Regions from separate parts of the Pelotomaculum isophthalicicum JI genome, predicted to be linked through region 1. Evidence: riboswitches for the same ligand, from Rfam matches in the RefSeq annotation. Region 1 holds a riboswitch; the other holds the start of a gene.
The links. Region 1 has a riboswitch for molybdenum cofactor ahead of L7E55_RS14325 (heterodisulfide reductase-related iron-sulfur binding cluster). Riboswitches for the same ligand answer to the same signal wherever they lie in the genome.

Region 1 (7,224 bases):
GATCAGCGTTGATTTGCCGGAACCGTTCGCTCCCACAACGCCCAGGAACTCGCCCTGGTTTACGGAAAGGGTGATGTCATCCAGGGCTTTTTTTTCGTAAGGAGTGCCGGGCAAGTAGGTATGGGTTAGGTTTTTCACATCTATAATTGACATATATATTCCACCATCTGCCGCATGCTGATGATTTTTTTATCGATTGCGTGGCCGCGTTTTCTCAGGCCGTTGGCCAACTGGACGATTTCGGGCGGTTTTAAACCCGTATTTATGAGGTTTTCTTCTGATGTAAAAACCTCCCACGGCGCTCCTTCGAGGCAAACGGCGCCTTCATTGAGCACAATCAGGCGCTGTGCATGGACGACGTCTTCCATGTTGTGCGAGATCAGGATGATCGTGATGCCGTGCTTTTCGTTCAGTTCTTTTAAGTTCACAATGAGTTCTTCCCTGCCGCGCGGGTCGAGCATGGACGTGGGTTCGTCCAGGACCAGGCAGGCCGGCCGCATGGCCAGGGCTGACGCTATGGTTACTTTTTGTTTCTGGCCGCCGGAAAGCAAGTGCGGGGCGTGATGGCGCAGTTCCGCCAGGCCGACGGACCGCAGCGCCCAGTCGATGCGCTCTTTTACTTCCGCGGGCGGGAGTCTCAGGTTCTCCGGGCCAAAGGCGACATCCTCCTCCACGATGGAACTGATAATCTGGTTGTCGGGGTTTTGAAAGACCATCCCCACCTGGCGCCTGATTTCGTTAAGAGAACTCCTGTCCGCCGTGTCCAGTCCGTTTACATACACCTTGCCCGCCGTGGGTTGAATCAGGCCGTTGATGAGACGGGCGAGGGTGGTTTTCCCGGACCCGTTCATCCCGATCAGCCCGACGTACTCGCCCTGCCGGATGGCCAGGTTTATGTTTTTGAGGGCGCGTTTTTTATCCGAATGGCCGGTGTCGTATTCTTTTGTGACGTCGATCAGTTCAATAATGTTCATTCACTCCCAGGTGGATAATCTTGGCCTCAGCCGCTTGATCAATACCGCGGCGATCAGTCCGCCCGCGGCGCCGAACAAAACATGGGAAGCCGAGGCGAACCCCAGACCCAGGGCGATAAATCCCATCGGCATCTTAAGCAATATTCCCAGAACGAGGTTCGCAACTAATTTCGACAGGCTGGTCAATGTGCCGCAGATGGCGCCGACGAAAGGGTTTTCGAGCTTGTTGTAAAATACCGGGGCGAGAAAGTCGATTAATAACCCCGGAACGAAGTATTTGAAAAATACAAACACTCCTTCTTTCCCCAGCCCCAACAGCACGGCAAGCGCACCTGAAACAATGCCCATGATTATTCCCGCTCCGAACTTGGGGATCAGCCCCTTGCCCAGAACCAGGATCCCCATCCAATATATGCTGGTATGTCCTGGCAGGTGCAGCGGCAGCCTGGTTATGTCCTTGGTGATCGAGATAAGTGTCCCGAACATGGTCAGTCTGAGCACATCGGCCAGTCCGAGCCTGAAAATGAATTTTTCCGCTACCGGCGCTTTTTCCTCCTGGTATTTCTTTGCTGTATCCTCCACCGCAGTTACCTCTTTATCAATTTATTTTGTTGATTTCACTGACATCCTCGACAAGGAAACGTTGATAGTCATTTTTCCGGCACAAGTTAACGGTTCCATGATCCGTAAAGTACAAGAGATAGTCCCTGGTAATCTCGTTCTTATTTGCCTGGAAAACAGATTTGTTGTCCACGCCTTTAACCTCGATTTGATTGAACTCGCCGATGCCCGCCGCTCCCATGGCATACAGCAGGCTCAGACCTTTAGCATCCTTGTCGCCGGGGGACTCCTGATCTTTTAGCGTTTTTAGCACATCGACACCCATGAGAGCGACAAGGTTGTTGTTCTCCTGCATCTTGATCACCGTGGCGGATTTTAGCCCCCGCTCTTTTGAAAGGTTCTCCAACAGGTAGGAACCGGCTACGGCTAAAATAATCAGAACGATGCTGATTATAATTTTTTTATTTAACGACATAACATTACCTCGTTTAGTCTATATAGAATTATTAATTGTCGAGAGTATCACCGGGAAGTTCTTAAAACAGCTGAATCCGGGGCGCGTCCACCTGCGGTAGCGGCAGTTGTAGCAGGTCAGCACGCCTTCCAGGTAGATTTCCTCCTCATTGTCATCCTTGTAAAGCGGGCAGGCTGTGGCAAGCACCATGGTCGCGCGCACATCCTCCCGGCTGCTGTCGTCCCCGAGAAAGCATTTTGTCCCACCCGTTTCCTTCACATATTTTATCAACACTTCTTTTGCCTCCATATAAGTTAAACCTTTCACCCCTTTACAAATTATTCATATCAACAGTTAGAGGCTCATTTCCAGAATTTCAGCTATATCCAGGGTTTTGATACTGTTATTAACGCCTTTAACCTTGATTTGTTCAGAAAGAGTGGCCAAGCAATACGGACAGGTCGTGCAGACCACCTCGGCTCCGGTCGAAAGGGCTTCCCCGGCCCTGTTTTGGCCGATCAAGTTTTCGGGCCCGCTTTTCATCCAAAACCTGCCTCCCCCCGCGCCGCAGCAAAAAGATTTTTCCCTGGAACGGGGCATTTCGGCCAGGCGGACGCCCGGTATGGACTTCAGAATTTCCCGCGGCTCATTATAAAGATTATTGTAACGGCCCAGGTAGCATGAATCGTGACAGGTAATTATTTTGCCGATACTTTTGCCTGGCTTGATCCTGCCTTCGTGCAGCAGGCCGGCTAAAAAAACGGAGTGCGGGATGACTTTATATCTCCCGCCGAACTGGGGATATTCGTTTTTCAAAGTGTTAAAGCAGTGGGTACAGGCAGTTAAAATATTCTTTACATTTAACTTGTTGAAAAGCGATACATTCTTTTGCGCGATCCTTTGGAACAGGTGCTCATTTCCCATCCGGCGGGCCGTCTCGCCGCAGCACCATTCTTCACGTCCGAGCACGGCGAAACTGACGCCTGCTTTCTTCAATATATTAACAAACGCGGCGGCTGCTCTCCCGGCCGTCTCATCGAACGAACCGGCGCAGCCCACAAAATAAAGGTACTGCGCGTCGGGTTTTTCGGCCAGGGTTGGCATCTCCAATTCTTTTGCCAGGTCATATCCGGTTTCGCGGCTGACACCCCAGGGGTTGCCGTAATTTTCCATGCCGGCAATGGCTTGCTTGATTTTCCCAGGCACGTTCTTCCCCGACGAGACAATATAACGGCGCAGGTCGAACAGCCTGGAGGTATGCTCGATCGAGATCGGGCAGGTTTCCATGCACCCCCCGCAGGTGGCGCAGCTCCAAATAAATTCTTCTTCATAGACGTCACCGATGAGGTTTTTCTTCTTGACGCCCTTTTTAGTCTTGTAGGAAATTGAACCTTCCGCCGCTTTTTGCTTTGCAGCTTTTGGATGCCAGACTTTCCGGTTTAAAAGCACCGGGGCAATTTTTTCTATGTGATTGCGCAGGCGGCCGTTGAACCTTTTTGGTTTGGTCGGTTCTTCGCTCTGATGGGCGGGGCAGATTTCATCACAGCGGCCGCATTTTACGCAGGCGTAAGCCTCGAAAAGCTGCTTCCAGGTAAGGTCCTCCAGTTTGCTCGCCCCGTAAGTTTTAACATTTTCGTCGTCAAATTGAATTTTACGCAAAGCGCCCTTTGGTTCCAGCGAGTGCCAGTAGGTGTTGAAAGGGGCGAACACCATATGCAGGTGTTTCGAGTGGGGGATGATGAACAATAATGAGAAAATAGCCAGGTAGTGGGTCCACCAGAAAAACATCCCGGCGGCATGAATTGCATTTTCATTAAAGCCCTCCAGAAACCTTGAAACAGCCGCAGCCAGCGGGGCGGCCCCGCTTAAAGCGGCTCCTTCGCCAAGCGCGAGCCGGGTTCCGTGAAACAGGACTTCCGTTATCGCGATGACCAGGATCAATCCAAGGATTACAAAAACCACGGGAGTGTTCTTCAGCCAGACCGGCTTTTTAACGACCCGCCGCAAAAAGCTGCCGCCGATCCCGAAGATGATTAAAGCGATAAAAATATCTTTGATGAAAAGGTAGCCGGGATTATCTCCGATATAAGGAATACTGGTTTTGAAAAGGCCTTCCGCAACCATATTGGGGATGCCCGGCAACAGGACACAAAAGCCGCACATGATAAACCCGTGCAGAAAACCAAACAGGGGTTTATTCATAATTTTCTTTTGGCCGGCCACATGGGTGAGAAAATATTTCCAGCGTTCAAGCGGGCGGTCAAAACGGTTTTCCGGCCTGCCCAACTTTATGTAGCGGCAGCGCCAATATACCTCGCATAGAAAATAACCTAACGATATGACCATGAGGACAAAAAAAATATAAATCTCCACTTTGCCTTTCCTTTCGGTTAGTGCCTGGTCCTTTACTGCAAAACTTATTCCAGCCATGCAAAAAATAATACCGGGCAAACTCTGCGAAAAAACAAAGTTAGCCCGGCACATAAGCCGGATCAAGAACTCTCCTTTTCGCAATGGGAGACATACCGGTTTCCCGGTACACCCTACCGGCCGAAAACCATGGCTTAAAAGCTTTAGGTCATATGGCTCGGAGAGTAATCATCATTAAAAAATATAAGCTTTGCCCGTTGCAAAAGGACAAAGCTTTTTTCCAAAAACCTCTCCTTTCCGCACCGGGAGGTACAGGAGTTTCCCACCGTACCCTAACGGCCTGGTTACCGTACCCTGCTTTTGTTTAGGTATGCCAGGCTCGGAGAATTCTTTGTTTTATATAACTATTCAACATTAAAAAACAATTTCCTGCCGGGGTATACTTTTTCGTTAACTTATTCTTGCCCTAATTTCAGGCACTTTGTGACACTCTGCTCCTCCGGGAGATGAATCCCGGCAGCTTCTTCGGGCACCCGTGCGTAGTCGCTGCCCGCAGTAAATTGAGGCGTGGCCTCTACCGCATTGAGAGCGTAGTGGGCGACGGATACACCGGGCGGTGCCAAGCCCGTTCCTGCTCCCATTTTGGATTTACAGCTCATGGGGAGCGGGAACACCCTTGCCTTTCGGACTTTAGGGCTTTGTTCGCGCTTATTTCCGCTCAGGCCGTGTATCTTAAAAAGAACTTTTTGCCTATATTTCTTACGGTGTTTAGATCAACACTGCCTTTCTTACCGCATTTACAAGTGAATAACGGTGCGCGCCGGTCTATTTCCGCCCCGCAGCCGGCGCATAACCGGCTTATGTCCTTGGGGTTGACCCGGCTGGTGATTATTCCATACTCCCAGGCTTTGTATTTGGTATAGTGGAATATCCTGCCCCGGAGCCAGTAGGAACGCCTGGAGTTGGCCCGCCTGCTGTATTTGCCCTGCTCGGGTTTAAAACTGTTCGAGTGTTCAAACACGATGATACTCGCTCCGTGTTCCAGGGCAAAGTCCAGTATTCTGCGGGATACCCGGTGGGCTTCATTATCGTCGATGTTATGGATCTTATTCCACAAGGCCTTATTGTCCTGCTCATCCTTGTTTAATGAACCGGTAAGACTGAGCTTGGTTGCGATTATGCCCAAAAGTCGTTTCCTACGGCCGTTTAGGTTATCGCCGCCCCGGATGAACCGGGTGGCTACCTGCGTGCCGTCGCTTTTGAATATACCGCATACCGCCAGCTTGTCGCACGTGTTTAAGTCAACAGCGCAAATTTTAAGGTTTGGGTCTTTAACCTGTTCGGCAACCGACTTAACCGCCGGTTTTTCCTTTTCAACCGGGAAATGCAGCTCAATCCGGTTCTTCTTGATTACTGCGCGAGGGCATCCTATCTTCCAACCGTCCTGAACCCGCCTGCCGGTTAAATGGTACTTCACCCAGCGCCAGGTGCTGCCGTCGTACAACTTCAGCATTATAGACTTGCCGGTGTAGCCTTTGTACTGGCCGGTATAAAACAAAGTGTTGCGCTGCCACTCTCTGGGCGGCACCGGCGGCCTGTATTTAAACTTTTTCCCCTTGGCTTCGGCCTTGGCTTTGGCATCTTTCCATCTTTTCAGCTTGGAGAAGAATGACCGGGCTGCCCCAATGGCGGTGTTTATACAAGCCCGCCGGAACATTGCCGGTATGTCCCATCTTAAAGGGAAAAGTGGTGAAGGGTTGTCTTTGGTCTTGTGGGTCAACCGTTCAAGTTCGGTTAATGCCTTTTTATTGGTTAGTCCGAGTATCAGATCATGCTCCTTGATTATACTGAAGTAAAAAGCTGTAACTTCATTGAACAATCCTTCAGTAAGCTTGAGCCATTCGGGAAAACGGTACTCCAGGGTTTGCTTGATGGTTTTAGTAGGCATTACGCTACCCCCGATATTGCTATTTGGACATGTTCAGACATAGACACCACCATCCTTTCCCAAAACTTTTATTTCCAGGAAATCAGTACTATCAAGGTCCAGCAGTTCTTCCACAGTCGGGTTTCCAACGAGACTTATGGATAATCCCTTTGTGCCATTCGACCAGTTTACAACACTCTTCGCGCTCTCCTGGTATTCAAACCTGGCCGGGTTAGCCAGCCTGGCTCTGGACAACCCCTGAATAGTGTCGGCCAGGCAACCCGACCCTTTAACCGATACCTTAAGCTCCGGGGAGTTAAGCTTGCCAAACTCATCCACAGCCACCATCGCCATGCGAAGGGCAAGTTGAAAATCCCGGCATTCTTCCTGGTGGTGATTATATGCTTGCTTAAACAGCATCCGGTAGCGCATTACTCTGTCTTTTGGTCTTATGTATGGAGCCCGGGGAGAAAAAATAATATCGTGCTCAAAATAGGGCTTAATGTCAACAACGGGTGAGCCGTCGATTGCATCTAAACCCCGCACATGCAGAATGTTATCCTCTACCTTCACCAACTCTACTAAAGAGAGCCCGATAGGATTCGGGCGTCCCGCCGCCCTCAGCCCGAATACGCCGTATTCAGGAGCGTCCGGATTCACTCTGCCTGGAACGGTCCGCAACAGATCGCGCCGCGCCTTGTGGAACCAGGATAAAATCCACAGGTGTGAGTGCGCTTCAATTCCCCATAGCCCCTGAACATACGCGGGGAAAACTTCGATAGTCACGCTGTAGTTTTGTACAGGAATTGTCGCCGGGTCATTGTAAGGAGAATGAACAATCCCCACCGGAGTAATCTGCAACATTTCCATTTATCAGAACCACCTTTTCAAGTTATTTCTAAAGATTCTTCTTTATTGTACTCGGCAGTTCCTTCCTT
Region 2 (7,224 bases), on a different contig from region 1:
GTGGCTCAAAAAAGAATAGGCTATTACCTTTTCTTATTCCCTCCTCACAATAGGGTCTTTCACCATGTGTCAAACGCATGATTAGACCAATCCAATCATTAAGTGGCAATATTTGAATATTATTATCCACCTGCCCAAATTGAGATATTGTAGTATCAACTATATATGTTCCTTCATTCCATTTAACAGCGGCCGCAGTATGGTTCTGCGCTTCCCATCTATTCTCTTCCAATTGCCACCAAGCCAAAGAATAACCGGTGATTTCACTTTTACTATCGACAAATGCCTCTAATGCTTGTTGAACCAATGGCGCTTTAGTGTCACAAGTGCCTTTTTCAGAGCTAACATAATTTGACACGGCATTTCTGATCTCTTCATCTGAAGGCTTATTTCTCATTCTCTGAACTACAGGCGTATATAATGGATCGTCATTTACCGGTTGTTGCTGGAAATGAGAGTTTAACAATTGTATGACGGCTCTGTTGCCGATTGTTTTTTGGAGTTGCAGTATATTTTCTTGAGTTTGTAAGAAGCCAGGGGGTAAACCACTTTGCGTGGATTTTGGCTCAATCGTTTTTGTTTTATCATGTTTTTCTGAAATTTTATGAGAATTTTGAGTTGTTTTAGGCCCCTGTGTAAACATGGGCTCATCCATATACTATTAATTTGCTTTGAATAATTTGTCCTATTGTGTCGAATCGCATATAAACAATAACGACCGCCGTTTTATGGGCGGTCAATTATTTAATATTATTTGTTTTTATATTCGCCAAGGTTATTATAGTTCCTTCAACCAACTCGGCGATGGGTACTTCTCTTAACCCTCCCCTATCTTCCATTGGCCTAACCATTACCGTGTTGTCTTTGGTGAACCATTATAGCAAAGGGACGTTCTTTTTCGCTTCTGCTTGTACAGGCCTTGGTGCATAAATTTATTATCTATACAGAATACTGTAAAGCGAGAGAGGTAAATAAACATGACAATCAGTGCGCAGGTCAAGCAAACCGTGGCCAGCCTTAAGGGCGTTCAGGCCACATTGGAAACCTTTGCTTTATCCGAGGAAAACCAAGAAGCGAAGGCTATCCTAAGTCGAAATACGCAACGAATCAACCATGTTATACGGGACATGGAAAAAAGACTTGGTGTTTTGGAATTTGAAGAGCCGCAATATAAAGGCTTCTAGCAATTACATTATTAAGGAGTAACCTAATGCCTGAATGGTTAACCATTTTGCTCCGTTCCATCGGTTTATTTTTTCTCACCTTACTTCTTGTTCGTCTTATAGGAAAAAGGCAAACCTCCCGGTTGACCTTTTTTGATCTAATTACCGGTATTGTAACCGGGGTTATGGCTGCCGCCATTTCCTTGAACCTGATCAAAGACTTGGCCAACGGTCTTGTTGCCCTGGCGGTTTGGACTGTATTCCCAGCGTTAATTTACGTTTTATCAATAAGATACAAAACGGTAAGAGATATCATCCACGGAAAAGAAACAGTCCTTATTAACCATGGTAAAGTCCTGGAAGATAAATTATTGGAAGCCCGTCTTACACTTGAAGATTTGTTAAGCCAGCTGCGGAAGAAAAATGTTTTTAATTTTGCCGACGTGGAATTCGCCGTGCTTGAACCTACCGGAGAGGTAAGTACCCTTCTCAAGAAAGATAAACAACCTCTTACCGCCAAGAATCTGGGTATAAACGTTGGGCAGGAAAGCGTACCCCAGACGGTTATGCTTGACGGGATTATAATGGATGAACCGCTTGCGGCAATGGGACTAAACAGGCGCTGGCTGCATACAGAACTGGAAAAAGTGGGCGTGGCGCCTGAAAACGTCTTTATTGGCCAAGTGGATTCCGTAGGACAATTATATCTTGACTTGTTTGACGATGCTATTCAGGTGCCTAAGCCCAAAACAAAAGAACTTGCCTATGCTACCATGAAAAAATGTCAGGCGGACTGTGAATTATACGCCTTAGGTACTAAACAACCGCAGGCTAAGAAGATGTACGAAAAATCTTCTGAGATATTGTCGGAAGTAATTCAGGAATTAGAGCCTTTGCTAAAAAGGTAAGGGGACACACCTCTATCTTGGGTATTCCTATGCGGTTGGGGAATGTCCCCGATAGCTCTTGGCATTGTTCCCTAATTTGGTAAAGGAGGCTTTCGCAATTGTCCAATAAGAAAAAGAAGAAATTAACTCCGGCACAACAGCAGTATCATTCCTTTTCTAAAGCCAGGGAGCCTCAACGACCAGTTCTGCTAAACGTAATCAGGGCGTTTTCAGCAGGGGGGACAATTTATCTTCTCGGTCAATTTATTCAAGATTTTTTTCTCTGGAATTTTAATTTTACCGAGAAGACAGCGGGAGATCCGACAGTGGCTGTATTGATTTTACTCTCAGTTATTCTAACTGCTTCAGGTGTCTACGATCATATCGCCCAATGGGCAGGCGCCGGAACAGCGGTGCCGGTAACCGGGTTTGCCAATTCCATCGCTTCGGCTGCTATCGAACACCGAAGTGAGGGATTTGTGCTGGGGGTTGGGGCAAGTATGTTTCAGTTGGCAGGTTCGGTAATTGTCTATGGAGTTTTTGCCGCCTTTGTGGTTGCCCTCATTAAAACTATATTGACACTGTTAGGAGGCTCCTAGCATGCTGCATGGACACCAAACCTGGGTCTTTCCCAACAGGCCCACCATTTTGTCCGCGGCAGCCGTTGGGGGACCCTTTGAGGCCAAGGGGCCCCTAGCTGAGGATTTCGATATCCTTCATGGCGATATATGGCTCGGGCAGGATAGTTATGAGAAAGCAGAAAGAAAAATGTTGGAAGAGGCATGTGAAACAGCAATTAAAGTGAGCGGCTTTGACAGGCTGCGCTTAAAACCAATTAAAGAAGAAGTGCATAATAAAATTAAAGAATCGAACAGAGACTATAATGTACATGTTACATCAGATAAGAAACTTTTTATGCAATTGCAGCAAATAGAAAACCAAGTAAATGGGCCGCAGGAGAAACCGCTGACAGATATACAAAAGAAGGTTATGAAGATAAATAAAGATATTCAGGGATGAAATTTCATTTGTTATAGTAACAATAATTAATCATTCATGCAGGAATTTGTTCTAAGATGTAGAATTACTTTACTCACATGTTAAAATTAAAGATCTCCGAGTCAGGTAAACCTTAGCCGGTAGCAGGTATGGTTGTCTGGCCGTTAGGGTGTGTTGGGAAACAAACGCGCCTCCCATTGTGGAAAGGAGAACATGGCTAGAAGCAATTTTGTGGCTTTGTTCCTTTAAATGGGACAAAGCCTTATTTTTTATTAAAGTCATGGTGCAGGGTGTATGAAAAAAATAATTAAGATATTTAATTCAATGCCATTCGGTATTTTGGCTATATCAGTTTGCTGCGTATATTTTGTATTTATGGAGTATATCCCGGAGAATCCGCGCTTTTTGTTCAGGACTATTTTGTTTGTGGTATTGTGCCTAAATATTTTGTCCTGCGTGATTGCCCGTTTCAGGAGTCTTACATGCAACATAACAACAAGGAAACTGGGAGATCTTTTATTGCACTTGGGCATTGCCCTGATCATCCTGGCCGGCCTCTTGGGTGGGCCGAAGCACAGCGCTTACATTCAAATAAAAGAGCACGAGACGGTGGACCTGGAGCATGAGGGTTTCCCCATCGCCGTCAGGGCAGAGGTAATTGAGGCTGAATACTATGCCGGCGGGGCCGTAAAGCAATACTTCACTACTATCAGCATTTTGGAAAGCGGGCGGGAAGTTGACGTAAAACATATATCAGTCAACCATCCCGCCAGTTATAAAGAAATCAAGATATACCAGTCCACCTTTAGGACAGCGCCCGGTGGTAATATCAGCGGCCTGACAGTAAAATCCGAACAAGGTCTCCCTTTTGTCCGGACAGGCCTGTTGTCGCTGGCTGCGGGGTCGGTTTTAATTTTATTAGGGAGGCGGCATGGTGTTACTTCCTGAAAACGACCTTTTTTTTGCTGCTCTTATCACTTATCTTATATCTTCCGTCCTTTACCTCGCCGCCTTCTGGTTCCAGGCGGGTAGGGCTCTCCGTACGGGCACGGGCTTCTTTGCCGCAGGCCTGGCCCTCCATACAGCCGCCCTGGCGGCAAGGAGTCTTGCTGGCGGCCACCTTCCTTTTGCCAGTATGTACGAGTTTATTATTGTTTTTTGCTGGGGACTGGCTGTGCTTTATCTGATTGGGTGTCGCCGTTTTAAGATTCACATTGCCGGTGTTGTAGTCCTGCCGCTGGAGGTATTGTTTTTGGGGTATGCCCTGACGGTAAAGACGGCTGCCGGCCCGCTTATCCCGGCGCTACAAAGCGTCTGGCTGCAACTGCATGTCGCTGCTGCGGTTCTTGCCTACGGTTTTTTTGCCCTTTCCTTTGCGGCCGCCATCCTTTACCTATGGCAAAAAGGCAAAGACGGGACCTTCGTTTCGGACCGCAATTTGGACAGGTTAATTTACTATTTCATAGCAGCCGGCTTCCCGTTTATGACCCTGGTCCTGGTGACAGGGGCAATATGGGCTGAGGAAGTGTGGGGATCGTGGTGGAATTGGGATCCCAAAGAAACCTGGGCGCTTATTACATGGCTCATATATGCTGTGTACCTGCATTTTCGCAGAGCCAGGCAATGGGAGGGCAGGTTTGCCGCATTGATAGCCGTGATAGGATTTGCAGCGGTTGTTTTCACCCTCATAGGGGTTACCTTGCTGTTGCCGGGGGCGCATAGCTACTAGAAACAAAACAATAATATTGTCTCCGAGCCCTTGGGACCTAATGAATCAGTCCATGGACCAGGGCCGATAGGTTCCGGTGGAAACGCCGGCGCCTCCCGCCGGAAAGGAGACCAGCCAAGTCATGTGCTTACACGCCGGGCTGGGTTCTTTCCGCAGGCCCGGTTTTTTTATTGGTTTTTTTATTGGGGAGGTGATGTTGTCTGTAATAGCGCGATGCACAATATTGGCAAGAAAGGAGATGAAAAGCGTTATGTCACTTAACAGCCGGTCAGCCGGCATCCTGTTGTCTTTATTATGCTTTCTGTTTTTCCTGGGCTCGGCTTCGGCAACGGATCTTACAAGCCTGAGCGTACAATCCTCTACTTATGTTCCCGGGCAGGAGGGCCGTTACACGCTGACTTTTAAGTCGGGAGAGCAGTTGAACTTGTCGGTTGGTTCATACGTGTATGTTAATTTCCCGCAGGGTTTTTCTTTTGTGCAAAACAGCATCAGCAGCGAAGATCCTGGCTGCACTCTGGCCAGTATCCAATACAAAAACAATAGCACTGATAAATACTGGTCAGTCCTCAATGGCGATGTCAGCGTCGCGGGAGATGTATACAGGTTCATTTTCCAGCCTACCGTCAGCGGCTCGGTTTATACTAACGCTAACATCAACATTTACATGGTCGTTCCGGGGGTCGTCAATGCACCCGCAGTAGGAACCGGTACGGTTACGTTGTCAGTCTATGGGGCTAACGGCAACAGTTATACTAAAAGCGCTTCTGTAACACTTGGCGACCCGCCTGCCTCGGCGCCGTCAAACCTTGGGGTCGTTGCGGCAAATTCTTTAAAAGTGAACGCAACCTGGGATACTGTAGTTGGGGCTACCCGCTACCAGTTGTTGTATTCCAGCGACCCGGAAGGAACTTATATTCAGGCTTGTGACTTCGGCAAAGAGCCTGACCCGGGTCAGGAGTGGTCATTGACAAGTAACTCCTGCAGCTATTCAGGGACAGGCAACGGAGGTCTTGAAGCCGGTAAAACCTATTACTTTAAAGTTAGGGCGGGTAACCAGTACGGCTATGGTCCCGCTTCCCAGCCTGTAGCGGTCGCGATCCCGGCAGTCACCCTGCAGCAGTCCACACCAGTTGACGGCGGCTATGCATCGATAGGCGGGTCAATTACTGCAGTATTCAACCAGCCGGTGAGGATTACGGATAACGACAAGATCCAGGTTTATGAGAAGAACACCGGAAAACCGGTTACGAAAAACCAGGTGTCCGTGGACGGGAGCACGGTGACTATTTCCGCCGCCCTTAGCTACCGGACTGCATACCAGGTGGTCTTCCACGAACTGGCTCTTGAGGGCACGGTATGCCAGGGCTTCTATAACCGTTTAATTGGCTGGTCCTTCACGACATACGGAAGCAGCAGCGGAAGCAGCAACCCTGTCTCCTCCAGCACAAGTCCGGCCACCAACAGCGGGCTTACTTCCAGCTTTTCCGATGCCGATGTGGCAAGTGCTCTGAAGAATGCGGAAACATCTCCAAAAGTAACCCTGAGTACTTCAGGTTCAACCACCGGGTTGAGCTTAACCATCAGTCAGTTGGGTACCATTGCCTCCATGGGCAAACCGGTAGAGGTTACGGTAAGTAACGCTGACGTAAATCTGACCCTGGATCCGGCCGCCTTGCTCGGCGGTATACAGGGTACGGCCCAATCTGTCAGCATAGGCGCCAGGGTTGTCGACAGCGGCGCCACGCCCGCGGGCGGCGCAGTTATGATTGCCGGGAAGGTCTTCGAGTTGTCGATAACAGCGTTAATGCAGGATGGCAAAACCCAATCGATAGACAAGCTTGCCGGGACTATCAGCGTTGCTCTGCCGGTGACGGCTGAGTCAAAAGAGGCCGCCCAGCGTGGAGAACTCACAGCCGCTTACTATGATCAGGAATCAGGTTCATGGGTTTCGTTGGATAACGGGACTTACGACGCGGAAAAGGGTGCCTTTTCCTTCCAGACCAGCCACCTGTCCAAATGGGCGCTCGTCTATAAGGAGTCATTAGGTGGTCCTGTAACCTTCAGCGACATTCAGGGTCACTGGGCTCAAAAAGAAGTTGAGTTTATGGCCGGTAAAGGCTATCTAAAAGGTGTGGGCGGCGGCCTGTTCGCCCCTGAGAACAACGTCACCCGCGCTGAATTCGCTGCTATGTTGGCACGCTGCCTCGGCCTCTTAGGGGAACAGCAGTGCCCGTTTGCCGACGTGCCGCAAGACGCCTGGTTCCGCAACGCTGTTTCGCAGGCTTATACCGCAGGGATTGTAAAGGGTATTAGTGATAGCAGCTTCGCCCCCGACAGTCTAATCAGCCGCGAGCAGACGGCTATGATGGCTGCAAACGCTCTGCGCTATAAAAACGCAAAAGAAAGCGCCGGTATAGATGTTCTAGACCAGTTCGCGGACAAGAAC

Region 2: it holds a riboswitch for molybdenum cofactor, as region 1 does, so the genes downstream of both, L7E55_RS10590 (cytochrome c biogenesis ResB family protein) here and L7E55_RS14325 (heterodisulfide reductase-related iron-sulfur binding cluster) in region 1, are expected to answer to the same signal.

The regions. Positions count from the first base shown of each region.
Region 1 covers NZ_JAKOAV010000033.1:375-7,598, reverse strand. Annotated here, with positions in the region: gene L7E55_RS14350 (energy-coupling factor transporter ATPase) at 1-153, opposite strand, end outside; gene L7E55_RS14345 (energy-coupling factor transporter ATPase) at 141-974, opposite strand; gene L7E55_RS14340 (hypothetical protein) at 975-1,556, opposite strand; gene L7E55_RS14335 (hypothetical protein) at 1,573-2,010, opposite strand; gene L7E55_RS14330 (hypothetical protein) at 2,029-2,283, opposite strand; gene L7E55_RS14325 (heterodisulfide reductase-related iron-sulfur binding cluster) at 2,344-4,485, opposite strand; molybdenum cofactor riboswitch at 4,475-4,594, opposite strand; molybdenum cofactor riboswitch at 4,634-4,756, opposite strand; gene L7E55_RS14320 (hypothetical protein) at 4,815-4,982, opposite strand; gene L7E55_RS14315 (transposase) at 5,078-6,307, opposite strand; gene tsaA (tRNA (N6-threonylcarbamoyladenosine(37)-N6)-methyltransferase TrmO) at 6,341-7,156, opposite strand.
Region 2 covers NZ_JAKOAV010000019.1:3,971-11,194, reverse strand. Annotated here, with positions in the region: gene L7E55_RS10615 (CFI-box-CTERM domain-containing protein) at 1-643, opposite strand, end outside; gene L7E55_RS10610 (DUF1657 domain-containing protein) at 978-1,184, shown strand; gene L7E55_RS10605 (DUF421 domain-containing protein) at 1,211-2,071, shown strand; gene spoVAC (stage V sporulation protein AC) at 2,170-2,649, shown strand; partial or broken gene L7E55_RS10595 (stage V sporulation protein AD) at 2,651-2,869, shown strand; molybdenum cofactor riboswitch at 3,153-3,275, shown strand; gene L7E55_RS10590 (cytochrome c biogenesis ResB family protein) at 3,344-3,997, shown strand; gene ccsA (cytochrome c biogenesis protein CcsA) at 3,981-4,778, shown strand; molybdenum cofactor riboswitch at 4,787-4,903, shown strand; gene L7E55_RS10580 (S-layer homology domain-containing protein) at 5,029-7,224, shown strand, end outside.